DNA from 2 places in the Synechococcus sp. CCY9201 genome. Region 2 is predicted to be linked to the other one. Evidence: predicted binding sites of a transcription regulator. Region 2 holds the regulator's gene; the other holds the start of a gene.
What was found. The regulator NtcA, encoded in region 2, controls nitrogen genes in cyanobacteria. The targets are predictions, from matches to a motif close to GTANCNNNNGNTAC.
Positions count from the first base shown of each region.

Region 1: the regulator NtcA is predicted to act here: its motif matches at 7,560-7,573, upstream of VB716_RS15015 (molybdenum cofactor guanylyltransferase).

Region 1 is NZ_JAYGIC010000155.1:27,424-39,021, reverse strand. It holds gene VB716_RS15050 (ferredoxin--nitrite reductase) at 1-1,113, opposite strand, end outside; gene VB716_RS15045 (hypothetical protein) at 1,428-1,631, opposite strand; gene VB716_RS15040 (hypothetical protein) at 1,658-1,801, opposite strand; gene VB716_RS15035 (anthranilate phosphoribosyltransferase family protein) at 2,055-3,170, shown strand; gene VB716_RS15030 (nitrate reductase associated protein) at 3,160-3,630, shown strand; gene VB716_RS15025 (nitrate reductase) at 3,591-5,795, opposite strand; gene VB716_RS15020 (MFS transporter) at 5,889-7,451, opposite strand; gene VB716_RS15015 (molybdenum cofactor guanylyltransferase) at 7,797-8,420, shown strand; gene VB716_RS15010 (GTP 3',8-cyclase MoaA) at 8,519-9,640, shown strand; gene VB716_RS15005 (methyltransferase) at 9,658-10,671, opposite strand; gene VB716_RS15000 (MBL fold metallo-hydrolase) at 10,772-11,598, shown strand, end outside.
Region 2 is NZ_JAYGIC010000100.1:345-7,128, forward strand. It holds partial or broken gene VB716_RS10075 (DUF3084 domain-containing protein) at 1-27, opposite strand, end outside; gene VB716_RS10080 (sulfotransferase) at 239-1,069, shown strand; gene ntcA (global nitrogen regulator NtcA) at 1,090-1,824, opposite strand; gene VB716_RS10090 (cob(I)yrinic acid a,c-diamide adenosyltransferase) at 2,153-2,794, shown strand; gene dcd (dCTP deaminase) at 2,794-3,387, shown strand; gene VB716_RS10100 (hypothetical protein) at 3,736-3,882, shown strand; gene thyX (FAD-dependent thymidylate synthase) at 3,962-4,687, opposite strand; gene VB716_RS10110 (thioredoxin domain-containing protein) at 4,722-5,285, opposite strand; gene VB716_RS10115 (NIL domain-containing protein) at 5,378-5,791, shown strand; gene VB716_RS10120 (hypothetical protein) at 5,805-6,299, shown strand; partial or broken gene VB716_RS10125 (lytic transglycosylase domain-containing protein) at 6,244-6,784, opposite strand, start outside.

The DNA.
Region 1 (11,598 bases), on a different contig from region 2:
CAGCACGTTCTGGGCTTCGGTCAGACGCAGCTCTCCGCTGCCATAGGTGCACGCCAGGCGCGCCAGCTCAAACAGGTCGGCGCCACGGAACCGGCCCATCGGCACATGCAGGCCCACCCAATGCAGGCCGTCCTGCTTCTGGGCATGCACCCCCAGACCATCACGCGGGGCGCGGCAGACGAGGTTGCTGCCATCGTGCGGCCGGACCGTGTCGGCCGCCGCGATACCGGCGAATGCAGCGAACCGGGCGAGCACGGCGGTGCGGTAGTCGTCGAGCCCCAGGGCATCAATCAGATACATCAACCGGCTCTTGTTGCGCACCTCCCGGTTGCCCTGATCCTCGAAGTGGCGAAGCACCGCAAGCGTGAATGTGGGCAAGTGCTCCGGAGGAAGCCACACGCCCAGCGGGAGAGCCAGGGCATTGCGCTGGGCGGAGAAGAAGCCTCCAACCATCACCGTGAAGCCAAGCTCACCACCACTGGCCCCACCGCTCCAGGCCGGAAGAAAGGCAAGATCGTTATGCAGAAGGAAACTGTCTGGCGCCCCTCCCACCGCCACATTGAACTTGCGGGGCAGGTTGCGGGGACCATCCGGAGCGAAGAGCCGCTCCTGAATCGCGCTCACCAGTGGTCGTGTATCGAAAACCTCCTCGGGATCAATGCCGGCCAGTGGATTGCCGGTGATGTTGCGGGGATTGTCGTGGCCGGATTGACGGCTGGTGAGGCCCACCCGCTCCATCGCCGCCAGCAGCGGGGCCATGTCTTCGAACAACAACCCCCGCAGCTGCAGGTTCTGGCGGGTGGTGATGTCGGCGCTGCCATGCTCGCCGCAGCGATCCACGGCTTCGGCCAGCACCTCCAACTGCTCCGCCTGAATCACACCATTGCGCAGCCGCAGCCGCAGCATGAAGCGCCCCGGCGTAACCGGCCGGAAAAAGATGCCCAGCCACTTGAGATGAATGGTGAGGGTGGCCTCATCCAGGGATTCCCACCCCTGTAGAGCGAGATCTGCAAGCTGGGGCTCCAGATCGAGGCCACAGAAGTCGGCTTTGGCCTGCTCGAGTTTACTGAGCTTGGGCTCAGCTGACAGATCGGTTACGGGAGGGGTCTGCATAAAGAAGTAGCGCGCCCATACGGCGCCGGAACAGGAAGCGGCGGAGGGATGACGTGACCTCGAAAGCCCCACCACGCCGGCATCCAGCAGAGCGGTGGGGCCGGCGAGCGCCAATGAGGGATACGCAGCCGGCAAGAGTCGTCGGAGACGGCAGCCGAAACAGCAGCGCCAGTACCCGAATCACGCGATCGCCACATCCTGAGGCGGAAGCTTCAGGGCTCGTGTCACTACCGCTACGGAATCTCGCCGCGCCCCCATCCCAGCTCCCAGACCAGGCTGGCCCGGGACACTCCCTGAATCCGACCCGCCGAGACTCAGCGTTCGCCGAGGGTCTGCCAGAGCGTCGCCTGATGGGCAATCACCGGCGCCGGAGCCGACCGGGAAGCCGCTCCCGAGGAGCGCGGCAGCGAAGCCAGCAGCTGAACAGCGAGCGAGCCCACCACGAACATGCCAAGGAAGGCGAGGGCCACCCCCAGGGGCGAGGCCTGGGCGCGGGTGACCTGCAGCGGCGCAGCCATGGCAGCAACCAAGCTGATGAATGGCGTCAGTATGAGCGGCCCGAATCCTGGAGAGGCGCCGCCTCCGAGAGGCCTGCGAAGGGGGCGGCCGCCTGGGAGGCCCTCAGATCCAGAACGCTCCAGCCATGCAGGACACCGAGCAACAGTCCAAAGGAAGCGGCGAGACGCACGGGAACAGGGGACGTTCGGGTGACTCTCTCGGCCCACGACGCGCCTCGATGCAATGGTTGGTACCGAACCGATCGACCTGATCGCCCCCTCGCCTCTTCAGGAAAGAATCAGTATCGCTTGATACTTCTTCGCAGTGATGGGCTGACACCGTCCGCTTGGGCCCCGTGCGGCTCAGGCCACAACCCGCACAGTTCCGCATTCAGCTGTGGAAAATACTGGTGCTGGTGGATTCAGTGCCGACCGTCCATGTTGATGCCAGCCACCTCGAATCCCGCGCCAGATCCCACGACCACCCTGGAAGCCGCAGCAGCATTTGCCAGACAGCCCAGTGATGAACGCCAGCGATTCAAGCTCTATCTCAAGAAAATCGGCAGCGGTGAGCACACCAGCCAGGGCCTCAGCCGCAGCGAAGCGCGGGATGCTCTGGAGCTGATGCTGCGCGGCCTGGCCAGTCCAGCCCAGATCGGTGCCTTCCTGATCGCCCACCGGATTCGACGACCGGAGACCCAGGAACTCGCCGGCATGCTGGATCTCTACAGGGACCTCGGCCCCGCCCTCCACACCACTGAGCGAGCGGTCAGCTTCGGCATGCCCTTTGATGGCCGCACCCGCACAGCGCCGATCTACCCGCTGACCAGCCTGGTGCTGGCTGCCGCCGGCCTGCCGGTGGTGCTGCAGGGCGGAAGCCGGATGCCGGTCAAATACGGGGTGACGGCCATGGAACTGTTCGCCTCCCTGGGCCTCGATCTGCTGCACCTGCCGCTGGCCACCGTTCAGGAGGGGCTCACTCAGCAGCGGTTGGCCCTGATCCATCAGCCCGATCATTTTCCCCTGGCGGAGCGGCTCACCGAGATTCGGGAAGATCTGGGGAAGCGCCCACCCGTCGCCAGCCTCGAACTGCTCTGGACCGCCCACCGCGGTCCCCATCTCCTGGTGAGCGGCTTCGTGCATCCCCCCACCGAATCGCGGGCATGGAAAGCACTGGATCTGACGGGCGAGGAGGAGGTGATCACCGTGAAAGGCCTGGAAGGCAGCACAGACCTGCCGATCAGCCGGGCCTGCATCACCGCCCGTGCGCGGGGTGACCAGATCGAGCGGATGATCCTCCATCCCCGTGACCATGGCTGCTACGACAACGATGTGCCCTGGCTCGAGCTGGACAGCTGGAGTCAACAGGCGCTGGCGGCCCTGGGCGGACAGGGCCCGCTGACAACGGCTCTGATCTGGAATGCAGGCGTCTATCTCTCTCTGGCGGGGGTGCAGGCCGATCTCGAGCGTGGCCTGGCCATGGCCCGGAACCTGGTGAACAGCGGCGCCGGTCTGACCCAGCTGCAGCGTCTGATCCAGTGGAGGGCCGATGCGTCCTGACCAGGCCAGTCAGGGCAGCCATTGCTTTGATTTTGAGCACGACTTCGTCGGCAACTGGCGCTGCATCCCTCTCTGTGTGAGGCGCAAACTTGATCTGGCCGGCATCAAACTTCGCCTCAGCCACTGGCTGGCGATGCCCGAAGCGGCGCGGCAGGAGCTGGTGCTCTGGGGCGACGATGCCGAGGCACTCCGGGCCCTGGCCACCCATCTGAAGCAGTGCACCCGGGAGATGCCGGATGGCGAAGCCACAGACCTGCCGGTAGCCAGCCAGGAACCATGGCAGCAGGGAGGTGAACCGCCCATGGCGGCAACGACGGCGGCCGCCGAGCTGGGATACAGCCTCACGCCGGAGGGCTGGCTTGCCCTGTCGGAACTGGAACGCTTCGCCCTCTGCAAGCTGGCCCGCCCCGGGCACGACCATCACAACCTGGCGGCTGCGCTGGCGGAAATCTTCCCCTGAAGCTGCTCGCGACTGCGCCGCCGCACACACACCGCCGCTGCCTTGAGTTCAGGCTGCTTCGAGATCGGGCAGGCCTGCTCATGCAACAGGGCATTCACTTCACAGGCCTGCTCCTGCATGAATCCCCAGTGCATCGGCAGAAAAACCGTGCCTGGCCGAATCCGTTCGGTGATGTCGACCCTGGCGGTGATGCTGGCCCGCCGCGAGGTGATCGAGGCCAGGGCTCCGCTCTCCAGCCCCAGGGACTCCGCATCGTCGGGATGGATCTCCAGCAGGGGTTCGGGATGCATCGCCGTGAGCCGGGGAACACGGGCCGTGCGGGTCATGGTGTGCCAGTGGCCGAGGTAGCGCCCCACCGTGAGTACCAGGGGATAGGCCTCACTGGGGGGTTCCGCCAGCCCCAGCGGCTGCTCGGCGATCAGGCGGGCGCGCCCACTGGGGGTCGCGAAGCGCCAATCGGTGTACAGCCGCCGGGCTTCGGTGGTGGGCTCGGTGCCGATCGGAAAGGGCCACTGCTGGGGCCCCTCCAGACGGAGAAGATCGTGGCTCAGACCGGAGACATCGCAAAGACGACCGGCGGTGAGCTGCACGAACTCGGCATAGACCTCAGCGGCTGAGGCATAGGTGAACTGATCCACAAAACCAAGGCGGCGACCCACCTCGGCAAACACCTGCCAATCGGCACGCGCCTGGCCGGGAGCGGGGCGGAAGCAGGGGCAGAGGGTGACCCGTCGCTCGGAGTTGGTCATGGCACCCTCCTTCTCGCTCCACTGGGCAGCGGGCAGGATCAGATGGGCGTACTGAGCTGTTTCCGTCTCCGCATAGGCCTCGCTCACCACCACCAGGGGACAACGCAGCAGCGCCGCCTTGACCCGTTCAAGATTGGGCAGGCTCACCAACGGATTGGTGGCGGCGACCCACCAGAGATCGAGTTCGCCCGCCTCCATCGCTTCCACCTGCTGCCAGGCCGTGAGCCCGGGGGCGGGGCTGATCGCACCAGGCTGGAACCCCCAGACCTGCTCCACCGCCCGGCGATGCAGAGGATCCGCGACCGTGCGATAGCCGGGCAGGAGATGGGAGAGGCCACCGGCCTCCCTCCCCCCCATCGCATTGGGCTGTCCCGTGAGCGAGAACGGTCCGGCGCCGACACGGCCGATCTGACCGGTGATCAGATGCAGGTTGATGATCCCCGCCACGGTGGCAGTGCCTTCGACGCTCTGGTTCACGCCCATGGACCAGAGGCTGAGCACCGGACCGTCACCACCCCAAAGGGAGGCCACAGCCTGCAACTGCTCCTCGGTGATGCCACAGATCCGCGTCACCCGATCGGGAGTCCAGGCCTGGATCAACTGCGCATAGGCCGCAAAACCCTCGGTTTCCCCCTCGATGAACTCAAAATTGATCCATGCCTGCCGCAACAGCAGATGGCCAATTCCGTGCAGCAGCACGAGATCGGTGCCTGGGCGAATCGGCAGATGCAGATCGGCGGCGGCAGCGGTGGCGGTGGCGCGCGGATCCACCACCACCAGCTGCAGGGATCCAGGCTGGCGCCGTTTGCGCTTGAGCAGACGTTGGAACAGAACCGGATGGCACTCCGCCATGTTGGTGCCGATCAGAAAGGCGACGCCGCAGTGGTCAAGGTCGTCATAACTGCAGGGCGGGCCATCAGAGCCCAGGCTGCGGGCATAGCCGGCCACAGCCGAACTCATGCACAGGCGTGAATTGGCATCAAAATTGTTGGTACCGATCGCCCCCTTCAACAGTTTCTGGGCGAGGTAGTAGTCCTCGGTGTGAAACTGGCCGGAGCCATACATGGCGATCGCGTCTGCCCCCTTGCCAGCCAGACTCGCCTTGATCTGGTGCACAATCCGATCCAAGGCCAGATCCCACGAGATCGGCGCCAACGGATCATCCAGGCTGGCGCGATAGAGGGGCTGCAGCTGCCTTCCCCCATCCAGCGTGTCGCAGACCGTGGCTCCCTTGACGCAGACCTGTCCGAGACTGGAGGGATGCTGCCGATCGCCCCGGGCACCCCAGACCGGCAGGCCATCGTCACCTCGACGGGTGGGCTTGCCTTTCGAGGCCGGCGGCATCAGCTCAAGCCCGCACCCAACTCCGCAATAGGGGCACTGGGAGCGCAGGGAGGAGGCAGCGGAATCAACCATGAACAGACAACGATCACAATGGAAAAGGCAGGCCATCGGCCTGCCTGATGTCGACGGTCGTGGTGGAGAACCAGGCCTCAAAACAGCGGGCAATCAGCCCGCGGGGGAGGCGGCAGCAACGGCTTCACCCTCATGCTGATCAGCGAAGGAGCCCTTGGGCTCATTGAGGAAGAAGTAACACATGAAGCCCACGATCAAGCCAGCCACTCCCAGGATCTGGAAGAAGGCACTGTTGGAGGCAGCAATCACTTCAGGCGAAGGCTCCGCCGAAGCGCCACCCATCCAGACGGGCAGCAGGCTGTAGATCGTGAGGTAAGCCACGGCCCCCACATTGCCGTAAGCCCCGACCATGCCAGCGATCTGGCCGGTGACCCGGCGCTTGACCAGAGGCACCATGGCAAAGGTGGAGCCTTCGCCAGCCTGCACAAAGAACGAGCAGGCCATCGTGAGCACCAGGGCCAGGGCAATGCCAGCATTGCCGGTGAAAGTGCCGGGCTTGATCATGCTCATCACCAGATAGCCGATACCCAGGCCGATGGTGAGAAATCCCATGGTCGACTTGCGTGAACCGAGCTTGTCGGACAGCAGGCCGCCGCCAGGTCGGGCGATCAGGTTCACGAAGGCAAAAGCGGAGGCCAGGATGCCCGCCGTTGCCTTGGGAAGGTCAAAGGTGGTTTCAAAGAAGGTGGGAAGCATCGACACCACCGCCAGCTCGGACCCGAAATTGACGATATAAGTGAGCTCCAGGATCGCCACCTGCTTGAACTGATAGCGATCGTCCTTGTCGTAGGTGCGTTGACCCAGGATCAGGGCCTTGTTGGTTCGGATAATGCCCCAGGTCTGGAAGACAAAGAAAACCAGCACCAGGAGCAGGGCAATCGTATATCCACCCGCATCAAGGAACTTCACTTTCTGGAGGCGCCAGGCCAGCACCGCCAGGATCGCCGCGAAGGGCACATTCATGCCGATCAGACCCCAGAAATCCTTGATCGATGTCACCTCGAGACCAGCAGTCTTAAGGGGCTTTTGATAAGTTTTTCCGGGGGGCGTATCGGTGACATTAAAATAATAAATCAATCCATAGACGGCCGAAATGATGCCCGTCAAGGCAATTGCACCTCGCCAGTTCAGAACAGCACCATCCACTTCAAAACCGCCGGAGAATGACAGCCAGCCGGCCACGATCACCAGGGTCAAGGCAGAGAAAGCCGAGCCGAAATTTCCCCAGCCGCCATAAATCCCTTCGGCAACGCCAATCTCCTTGGGGGGAAACCATTCAGCCACCATTCGGATGCCGATCACAAACCCGGCGCCCACGATAGAAAGCAACAAGCGGGCCACAACCAGCTGGTTGAAATCCTGAGCGGCCGCAAACATCAGACAGGGGATCGCCGAAAACACCAACAACGTGGAGTAGGTAATTCGGGGTCCAAACTTGTCGAGCAGCATTCCAATCAGAATGCGGGCGGGCACTGTCAGGGCAACGTTGCAAATCGCCAGGGTGCGGATCTGAGGAACGCTGAGCCCAAATTCGGCCTTGACCGTGGTGGCCAGGGGTGCAAGGTTGAACCAGACAACGAAAGTAAGGAAAAAGGCAAACCAGGTGAGATGCAGTGTCTTATATCTGCCCTGGAGTGACCAGAGTTCGGCAAGCATGTGAAATCAAGATGGCGACCCTCACCTCTCGAAAATCGGGCGGAGCCTTTGAGCGGCGCACCATGCCAACCGCTCAGGCATTAGACCAGCTCACACCAAACCCGCGATGTAGCCACAGTTACGGATGGTCATCGAGCAGCCTTCATGCCGGACTGCATCGCTGCTTGTATCGATCCAGGAAGACAGACAAGGAAGACAGAGCAATGGTTCAGCCACCCTCCTTGGCATTCTCAAGCCATCTGATCAGCGAATGTCATGACAAGACCTCTGACGATTGTGGACGGCAGCGTGATCCTCGCAAGCAACAGCTACTGCCGAAATCCACCGGCTGAGCAGTGCTGATCCTTGCTGCGCAGCTGCCTGCTGAGCGGTGGTGACAGCCACCGCATGGGCCGCGACAAGGCCCTGTTGCCCCATCCGGCCGGCGGCACCTGGCTGGAGCGGGGGCTGCGGCGGCTGGCCGCCCTGGAGCAGCCGATCACCCTCTGCAGCCGCCATTCGTCCCACCTGGCCCTGGCCGCAGGGTTGGCGCAGCCCCTGGGCGTGCCCTTGGATTGCTTCGAGGAACCACCCCCCTGGCGAGGGCCGCTGCGGGCCCTGGCGCGGCTGATGCACCGGCACCCGGACGACGCAATCCTGCTGCTGATGCCAGTGGACATGCCCTGGCTGGAGACCCAGAGCCTGCGGCAGCTGCTCGAAGCCGCAGACCAACACCCCCACCAGTTCTGCCTCGCCCACGACGGCCAGCGCCTGCAGCCCCTGCTGGGGGTCTACCCGAACACGCCAACCGTGCGCCGCGATCTGGAGGATTGGCTGGCACTGGGCCATCGCCGCCTGCAGGGCTGGCTGGATCGCCAGCCGGTGCTGCCGGTGAGGCTGGAGCCCTCCCAGCTGAGGAACTGCAACCATCCGCACGACTGGCCCCACGACGGGCCAGCCGCACGACCGGACAAGGCAGCCGGGCCGTGACTCGCCAGCCCAAGGCGGAACCCGGCAGGCTGGGCGGAGCCGAAGCCTCAAGGGCTGATGCCCGCGTGGACCCTGCCGCCTCAGACCCCCCAGTCCCTCTGCTCGATCGCCACCACCGCGCGCCGGGGGTGCTGCGGCTGTCGCTCACGGCCCGCTGCAACCTGGCCTGTCCCTACTGCTGCCCGGACGATCGGGATCCGCCCGAGCTGCTGACCCTGGCGGAACGGCGGCAGCTGATCGAAACCGCCGCCGGGCTGGGCTTCTCCTCGCTGCGGCTCACGGGCGGGGAGCCACTGCTCTATGCACCGCTCGAGGAGCTGATCAGCAGCCTGCAGCCGCTGAAAGGTGGTGCCGCCAGCGGACAAAGCAACCGCGGCCAGGGCAGCCAGCTGCGCGAGATCGCCCTGACCAGCAACGGGGCGCTGCTCACGGCGGAACGGGCCAGGGCGCTGCGGCAGGCCGGGCTGGATCGGATCACGCTCAGCCTTGATGGCACCGATGGCGCCAGCGTGGCCCGGATGGCCGGTCTGGACAGCACCGCCCCGCCTGCAAAGGCCGAGGCGGCACGGGGGGAGCGGCTGCTGCAGCGGGTGCTGGAGGCGATCGAGCATGCCCGCGCCGCCGGCTTCGATCCGGCCCGGGGGGAGCTGAAGCTCAACGCGGTGATCGCCCGCGGCCGCAACGACGACCAGCTGATCCCGCTGGCGGCCCTGGCGCGTCAGCGGGGGGTGGAGTTGCGCCTGATCGAGTTCATGGATGTGGGCAACCGCAACGGCTGGGACCCGCAGCAGGTGCTCAGCGCCGCCGAGATGGTGCGGCGCATCGGAGCCCACTGGCCGCTGCAACCGGTGGGGCGTCCGGCCCAGGGCACCGCCAGCCGCTGGCGCTACCTCGACAACCCAGGGTCTTCAGCCGGCGCCGCGCCGCTGCATGTGGCGGTGGTGGCCTCGATCAGCGCCCCCTTCTGCGGCGATTGCAATCGCCTGCGGGTCACCTCCGACGGCGTGGCCTACACCTGCCTGTTCGCCAGCGGCGGCAGCGACCTCAAACCCTGGCTCCGGCCAAGTACAGCCGCAGCGCCGGATGCGGCGGGACTGCGGGCTGCGATCGGGGCACTCTGGCAACAGCGGCAGGACCGCTACAGCGAAGAACGTAGGGAGGCCGTTGGCACGACCGCGGGCCGAGCCACTCCGGCAGAGATGGCCTACCTCGGGGGCTGAGGCTGACCCCATGAGCTTCAGCCCAGCACCGCCTCCACCACGCTGATCGGCGACGGTGTGGCGGTGATCGCCTCAAGACGCAGGCCGGCCCGCTCCAGCAGCTGGGCGTACTCGCCGGGGGTGCGCTCGCGGCCACCTTCGGTCATCACGAGCATATTCAGGTCGAGCATCTTGGCGGGGGCCGGATCGTTGCCCGGCGGAATCACCTGCTCGAGGATCAGCACCCGGCCGCCGGGGGCAAGGCCGGCGCGGATGTGGCCCAGGATCGTGAGGCAGGCGTCATCGCCCCAGTCGTGGAGGATGTGCTTGAGCAGGTAGGCGTCAGCTCCAGCCGGCACGGAGTGGAAGAAGTCGCCGGAAGCGACCTGGAAGCGCCCCTCCAGCTCCGGCGCAACCACCACCGGCTCCACCACGGAGGGCTGATCGAACAGGGTGCCGCGCAGGTGCCCGTGGTGGCGCAGCACCGCCTGCAGCAGCTGACCCCGGCCACCGCCCACGTCGACCAGGTGGGTGATGGCGCTGAAGTCGTAGGCCGCCAGCAGGCCCTGGGTCTCCACGCGGGAGAAGTCGGTCATGGCGCCGTCGAAGATGGCGCCGCGCTCGGGGTTGTGGCCGTACCAGGGGAAGACGGGTTCGCCGTAATGGTGGCGGAAGGCGCTCTCGCCGGTGCGCACGCTGTGGAGCAGGTCGGCCCAGGCGTCGTAGTGCTCACCGCCGAGCATCCGAACGAACTGGCGCTGGGAGGCGGGATGGTCGCTGCGCAGCAGGTCGGCCAGGGGGGTGAGCACGAAGCAGCGCGGCTCGGTTTCGGCGAACAGGCCCAGGCTGGCCAGGCCCCGCAGCAGCCGGAACAGGGCATCGGCATCGGCGCCGCATTGGGCGGCGAGCTCCTCGGCGGTCAGGCCCTCGGGGTTGGCGGCGGCCAGATGGTCGGCGAGCTCCAGTTCGGCAGCCACGTGGATCATCTGGGTGACCCAGTTACCGCTGGCGAGCTGGAGAAAGTGGCTGGTGAGATCCGCGCGGGGGTCCATCGGGCCGGAACGGGGTGCCGTTGCTCTATAAGCCCCAGCACGAGACCGTGGGCCAGAGCGGAGCGATCCACCAGGCTGAGGGTGGTATTGCCTCACCGCCATGGCCCGTGCGAGCCAGCGCCTGGCCGCCAATGCGGGCGGCCCCTTCTACGTGGATGCCAGCTGCATCGACTGCGGCACCTGCTGGCAGTTCGATCCGGCCCACTTCGCCCCCACCGGCAGCAGCTCGCACGTCTGGGCCCAGCCCCAGGGCGATGTCGAGACCCGCGCCGCCCTGCTGGCGCTGCAGGCCTGCCCGGTGGGGGCGATCGGCACCAGCCGGAACCTGCTGGCGCTCACACCAGCCGATGGCTTCCCATCGCTGGTGGTGAGCCTGCCGCAGGGGGAGGTGCACTACTGCGGCTGGGCCTCGCGCCAGAGCTTCGGGGCGAGCAGCTGGCTGATCACCCGGCGACGCCCCGATGGCAGCTCAGACAACGTGCTGATCGATTCACCGCGCTGGAGCGCAGCGCTGGCCCGCCGGATCGAGGCCCTGGGAGGTGTGAGCCGCATCCTGCTCAGCCACCGCGACGATGTGGCCGATCACCAGGCCTGGGCCAAGCGGTTCGGCGCCGAACGCTGGATCCACAGCGCTGATGCGGAGGCCGCGCCGCAGGCGGAGCACCGCTTCGAAGGCACGGAGCCGATCCGGCTCGATGCCGACCTGCTGGTGCTGCCGGTGCCGGGACACACGGCCGGCTCAGTGGCGGTGCTGTTCGCCAAGCAGGTGCTGTTCAGCGGCGACCACCTCTGGTGGGGCGTGGATCCGCCGGGGGTGGTGGCGTCCCAACGCTATTGCTGGTGGAACTGGCCGGAGCAGCTGCGTTCGGTGGAGCGGTTGCTGGATCTGGACGTGCGCTGGCTGCTGCCCGGCCACGGCCGTTGGCA
Region 2 (6,784 bases):
GACCAGGATCAACAACCAACCCGTCATCGCTGCCTCACCACGCCGTCGTTCCGCTGTCAGCCTTCGGATCCGGGGGATCCGAAGGCTGCATCCTGCAGCACAGACCCCGTCGTCCGGCACGGTGCGGACAGTCTGGGGAGGCGTCCCGCCGGGTCTGATCCTTGGGCTGTTCCGATGTCTGTGGTCCGGTCGGTGCTTCTGGGTCGTTTAATGTCTGGCCCGCCCGGCTTGCACCGCGATGGTTCCGGACTTCATGGTGATCGGGGCCCAGCGTTCCGGCACCACCTGGCTGCACAGGGTTCTCAGCCAGCATCCGGATCTGTGGCTCACGCCGGTCAAGGAGCTCCACTACTTTGACAAGCCCCAGATCCGCTTCGGCGTGTTCGACGCCGATGAGCGGCGACGCGCCAGGTTCTGGGACCTGAAGCGTTTCGCCCGCGATCCCCGCTGGTTCGGCCGCTACTGGTTCCTGCCGCGCAGTGATGCCTGGTATTGCCGCCTGTTTGGTCAGGGACGTCGCCAGGGCAAGCGGGTCGGCGAGATCACCCCCGCCTACGCCACCCTGGAGCGGCCGGTGTGGGAGCGGATGCAGCGTCTGGCACCGGAGCTGAGGCTGGTGTTCGTGATGCGCGATCCCGTGCTGAGGGTCTGGTCGGCGATCCGCAACCGGGTCCGCAAGGGCCAGTTCGACGGTGAGGCCGACATTGCCGCTCTGCTGGAGCAGGCCCGCATGCCCGGGGCCGTGAGCCGTTCCAACTACCTCCGCACCATCGAGACCGTCGAGGCGGTGTTCCAGCCCGCTCAGTTGCACTGCTGCTTTTTCGAACAGCTCAGCAGTGATCCTGCAGCCTTCGCCGACGACCTGTTCGACTTTCTGGCCGCGCCCCCTTTGAACGAGCGACTGCGTCTGCCGCCGGCCGTCAACGTGGCCGCCGGCGGCCGGGAACCCCCCCTGGGCTTTCAGCGGGAGATGGCGCGCGACTATCTACCGATGGTGGAGCGTCTGGCAGAGCGTTTCGGTGCCGTGCCTCAGGGCTGGCTGGATCGCTACCGCAATCTGCTCAGCTGACCTGGTTGGAGTGGAGGCGGTCAGCTGAAGCGTTTGGCCAGGGCGATCGGGTCGAAGACCGTGATCTTCTTGCGATCCACCTGCACCAGCCCGTCGTTGCGCAGGTCGCCCAGCAGCCTCGTGATCGTCACCCGGGTGGAGCCGATCGCCTCGGCGATCGCCTGGTGGGAGAGGCGCAGGTCGATCGTGATCCCCTCCTGACTGGGCACACCGAAATCGCGGCAGAGCACAAGCAGAAAGCTCACCAGCCGGGAGGACATGTCCCGGTGGGTGAGGGTTTCGATCATGGTTTCGGTCTGCAGGATGCGGGAGGACAAGCCCTGCAGCAGCAATAGCCCGACGCTGGCATCGCGCTCAATGGCCTGGCGGACCGAGGTGGCGGGAGCGGTCACCATCTCCACGCGGGTGAAGGCGATGGCGTGATAAAAGCGATCGGATCGCTGCCCGGTGAGCAGCGACAGCACACCGAACAGACTGTTTTCCCGCAGCAGTGCCACGGTGATTTCTTCACCGGATTCGTAGACCCGCGATAACCGCACGGCGCCGCGACGCAGCAGATAGACCCGTTCGGCCGGATCTCCGGGAAAGAAAATGGTTTTGCCACGCTCCACGGTCTCGACGCTGCTGCCGCCGAGACCGCGCATCACTTCGAGAAGGGTGGCTCCGGCTCCGCCGGACACACCCGACCCGGTGCCAGCGGAGCCGCTGGGGGGAGGGGGGGCGTAACGGCTGAAGCCGCGAGTAGCGCCGACCATGACGGCGGGGCAGGAACTGGGAAGCTACGGAGCGACCCTGCTCTTTCTTGTAGCAACCAACACGGTTGCTGTCAGGGCCTCCGCTTCCGCTCCCGCTCGCCAGCCCCTGGCGCTCTGGGCCTGTGCGGCTGTTGACGCCTGTCGCAGCCTGTGCCGCCGTTTCCGCGAAACCGTCTGTTCCCACCAGGGATGGTGTGTGTGGCTTGTCCAGGGCGCAGATGCCGCTACATTCAGGTTCCAGCGCAGCGTCCGATCCCATCGCTTCGGTCCCTGTCCAGGTCGGCCGGAATGATCCGCTCGCCCGGCCCCATCGCCCTCCGGGATGTCCATGACCGCCAGTCTTGCCAGCCCCCAGGGCAGCCATCGCCCCTCCCAGCGGGGTGACATCTCTGTCCGGGGTCAGCGGCTGGAGGCCCGGCCTGAGCAGCGAACTGACCCTGTCCGCCCAGCGACTCGCGCTGTAGTGCCCCTTCGGCCCGTGCCTCAGGCCGAAGGGCTGCTTCAGGTGCACACAGCCCCTTTCCGCGGCAGCTTCGGCGCCGTGTTCAGCCAGGCCCTGCGCACGGCGGGTCTGGGCAGTCGCGTCCTGGTGAGTCAGTTTCTCAAAGGTGGCGTGGATCAGGGGCTGGGCCGCAGTCTCTGGCTTTGCGGCCGCCTGCAGTGGCTGCGGCCGGCGGTGCCCGCCTGCCTTGCGGCGCCCCTGCAGGCTGAAGCCGAGCAGGACCTTGCCCTGGCGGCTGTCCGGGAGGTGTGGGATTTCAGCCGCCAGCAGCTGCTGGCGGGCGCCGTGGATCTGATGGTGCTTGATGAACTGGGGCTGGCGATCGAGCTGGGTTATCTGTCTCTTCTGGATGTCACCGAGGTGCTGGAACAGCGGCCGGCTCAGCTGGATGTCATCCTGACGGGCCCGGCGATGCCCGCCGCTCTGATGGCCATGGCCGATCAGGTCACCCAACTGCGCCGCGGCTGATGCTCAAGAACGACCGCTGGATCAAGGAGCGGGCCGATGCCGGCATGATCCATCCCTTTGAAGACCATCTGGTGAGGCATCTCGAACCCGAGACCTCCAGCGCACCGGTGCTCAGCTTTGGTTGTTCCTCCTATGGCTACGACCTGCGTCTGTCGTCGCAGGAGTTTCTGATCTTTCGCCATGTCCCCGGCACGGTAATGAACCCGAAGCGGTTCAATCCAGCCAATCTGGAGCCGGCCCCCCTGCATGAGGACATCGATGGCGCCTTTTTCATTCTGCCGGCCCATTCCTATGGCCTTGGCGTTGCGATGGAGAAGCTGAGGGTGCCGCCCAACATCACGGTAATTTGCCTGGGAAAGAGCACTTACGCCCGGCTTGGCATCATCGTCAACACCACACCCGCTGAAGCGGGGTGGGAGGGCCATCTCACGCTTGAATTCAGCAATTCTTCCGGCGCAGATTGCCGCATCTATGCCAACGAAGGTATCTGTCAACTGCTGTTCTTCGAAGGCGATCCCTGCGACACCACCTACCAGGATCGTGCCGGAAAGTATCAGGATCAGCCCGAGCGGGTCACCCTGGCCAGGGTCTGAACCGACTGGTAGCCCGGGCAATGAAGAGCCCGTCATCCTGCTGCTCTGCGGTCCTCATGGCCTGCCAGGCCATGAGGATCAATGGCGCCATGCTCTGTTCCGTGAGCGTCCGTTCAACCCCATGGCTCGCTGAATAGCGCCCAGGCAGGGAAAACCGCTGCTGCACAGGAGGACGGGCTGGTCGTTGATCCAGAACACTGGATCTGAGCCTGTGGTGGGTGCTGCCACTGCCGCCCCGGAGGTCTCGACCGGGGGGGTGCTGCTGCTCCCTGAGCCCGCGGCACTCTGTGGATTTCTGAGTGTTGCCCCGGACTCGTTGGAGAGGCGCTGGCGAATCTTGTCCAGGACTTGGCCATAGCCTGCCCCACCCTGCTGCTGCAGAATGCCTTGGACCGATCCGGCTCCTGCCGCATCCAGAAGCATCTGGGCATGGCCTGCCGATCCGGCCAGCCCGCCTGTGGCCACAGCCATCCCGAGCAGGGTCAGGAGCAGTGAGTCGCGGACGGGAGGGAACACGGGAGCTGCCAGGTAGAGAGGCGATCAGGCAACTTCAAGTTTGGCGAAGGATCGCTGCTCAGGGGGCAAGACGGGCCTTGTGCAGCCGGCTTTTCGCGTACCAGTCAGCAAATTCAGGTGCCCATCGCTCCAGGTGGGGCCACATCAGATCGCAGAGGGCGCGGATTTCCTGTTGGGCATCGAGCTTGGCCCGCAGATCGAGAAAGTGGAGGAAGGCCCGCAGCGAAAAGCTCACCACAAAGTGCTGGCGGTAATCGAACGGCAGGATGCCGCGGGCATGCTCTTCGGCAAAGCCAGCCGCCAGCAGGTCGCGGTAGCGCTCAGCGGCCTGTTGGCAGAGCTGCAGATCGATCGCCCGCTGCTCCTCGCTGTAGAGGTAGCGCTTGCCCTGACGGTCGCTGTAAGAGCCCACCGGCCGCAGGTAGAACACCTCCTCCAGCTCCATCGCCCCATCGGCGGCGCGACAGATGCGTTCGCCCGTGTAGCGCATCGATTGCACATCGAAGCTCACGCCCACCCGATGCGTGCGGGCCTGCTGCATCACCGAGTGGGGGAACCAGCCCACATTGAGAACAATCTGCGCATGCTCCAGTGGTCCGAAGTGGCCGCGCTCACCTGCCAGCAGACGCTTGATGCAGATCTCCCCGGCCTTGGCCTCCTCGGGCCAGCTGCTGGGGTCGGCGGCGACGAAGCCCTCGCTGTAGTCCTGATGCATGGCCGCATAGACGCACCGCTGCGGCTCGGGAGTGGCGGCGATCAGGGCGACCCGGAAGCGGGGATCCATGGGGAGGGGCGTGGGTGCTTGGGTGGACAGGGCGTCAGCCGTGGCTGCGGGGATCCGCCATCACGGCCGGTGCCTGGGCCGTGTCGGCCAGAGTGCTCACGGCGCCGACGCCGGCCAGGCGTGGCAGCGGCGTGCCATCGATCAGGGCCTCGACCAGGGCGTTCAGTTCAGGGGCGCTGCGGGCTCCGAGGGAGCGGCCCACGGATTGGCCGGTCTTGTCGAACAGTTCCAGCTGGGGAATGCCGTTCACCTCATAGCGCTCGATCTCCGGCAGCCAGCGCGGGTTGTCGACATTGAGCAGCACCACGTTGAGCCGATCACGATGCTGCCGCTCCACCGCCTCCATGGCCGGCGCCATCGATCGGCAGGCCTCGCACCAGTCGGCGTAGAACTCCACCAGGCTGGGGCGGCCGTTGCTCAGGGCCACCGGCAGATCCAGCGACCGGCGGGCCAGCTGCTCCAGCGGCGCCTCCGGATGGAGACCTCCCCGCAACCACACCAACGCCACCGCCAGCGCCGCGGCGATCACCGCCAGCAGCACCCGCTCGCGTCGGCCCAGGGGGCTTGAGGGCGGGGAAGGGTCGCTTGGGTTCGCCATCTGCCGCAGGGAGCCAGCCGGCACTCTGGCAGTTCCGCGTCAGCCCTGACCTGGACAGCCTTGCTAGCGTCCTGCCCTGAGGATGCGGCCCCGTGAAACGACGCCTCACGCTGCATTTCCCCCGGGAAGCGGTGCACCAGCCGATCACCTACCGGCTTGCTGTCGACTTCGACATCGCCGCCAAGATTTTGCGGGCCCAGATCGCGCCGAATCAGAGCGGCACCATGGTGGTGGAGCTCTCCGGTGACATCGACGAGCTGGAGGCCGCTGAGGCCTGGCTGGAGAGCCAGGGGCTGGCCCTCAACCGTGCCCCTGGGGAGATCCGGATCGATGCCCAGCGCTGCGTCGATTGCGGCATCTGTACCGCCATCTGCCCCAGTGGAGCCCTGCGTTGCGAAGCGCCGGTCTGGAGGCTGAACTTCGAGGCGGACCGCTGTCTCGTCTGTGAGCAGTGCATCCCCAGCTGCCCGCTCGAGGCCATCGCCCTGGTGCTGGATCAGCCATGACCCTGGATCGGCCATGAATTCAGTGCTGCGCCTGATCGCCCTGCCGTTCAGGGCTCCCCTCGTGCTCCTGCTGATCGGGGTGAGTGTCTATCTCGGCATGCACTGGACCCTCACCCTGCCGGAGTTGAGCCAGCGCTTTTCAAGTCCCGGCCACTTCATCCTGCTGGTGGAGTATCTGCACGCCGTGGTGGTGGTGGTGATCTGCACGATGCCGGATCTACTCCTGTTCCGTCTGTCGCAGCTCATGGCCGCCAGCCGGGTGGTGAGCCTGGTGGTGAGCCTGCTGCTGGTCACCCTGGCCGGTCTTTATCTCCTGCACCTCAACATCCTGGCCAATGTGCTGATCCTGGCGCCGGCCGTGCTGCTGGCCCGTCTGGATCTGGTGCGGATCCGGGTGGTCCCCTCCTCCACCACCATGGTTCTGGTGCTCAACATCCTGGTGCTGAGTGGCCTCATGGCAGGACGCTGGCTGAGCACCCACGGCCAGGCGTTGGGGGCTTCGGCCTGATCGTGGCAGTCCCCTGGCTGTAACTCCAGAGGTTGCCCAGCACCTTCTTCACGTAGAGCCGCGTTTCCGGATAGGGGATCGCCTCCACCCAGAGTTCCGGTTCGTCCCGCAGGCGGCGCCGTTCAGCCGGGTCGGCCAGCCAGCCGGTCACGGCCCCCGGGCCGGCGTTGTAGCTGGCGATCATCGGCAGGAGCTGCTGATCCCACTGGCGAGCCAGTTGGTGCAGATAGAGGGCGCCGAGGCGGGCGTTGAGGCCGGGATCCTCCAGCTCCCGGCTGCTCATCGGCCGGCCCGCCAGCTCTGAAGCGGTACTGGGCAGCAGTTGCAGCAGCCCCACGGCGTCAGCGGGAGAGTGCACGGATGGGGTGAAACGTGACTCCTGCTTGGCCACCGCCAGCAGCAGGCTCACGGGCAGCCCTACGGGGGCTGCCGCCATCTGAAATTCCGGCAGGAAGCGCTTGGGGTGGAGGCTGCGCTCCAGCAGG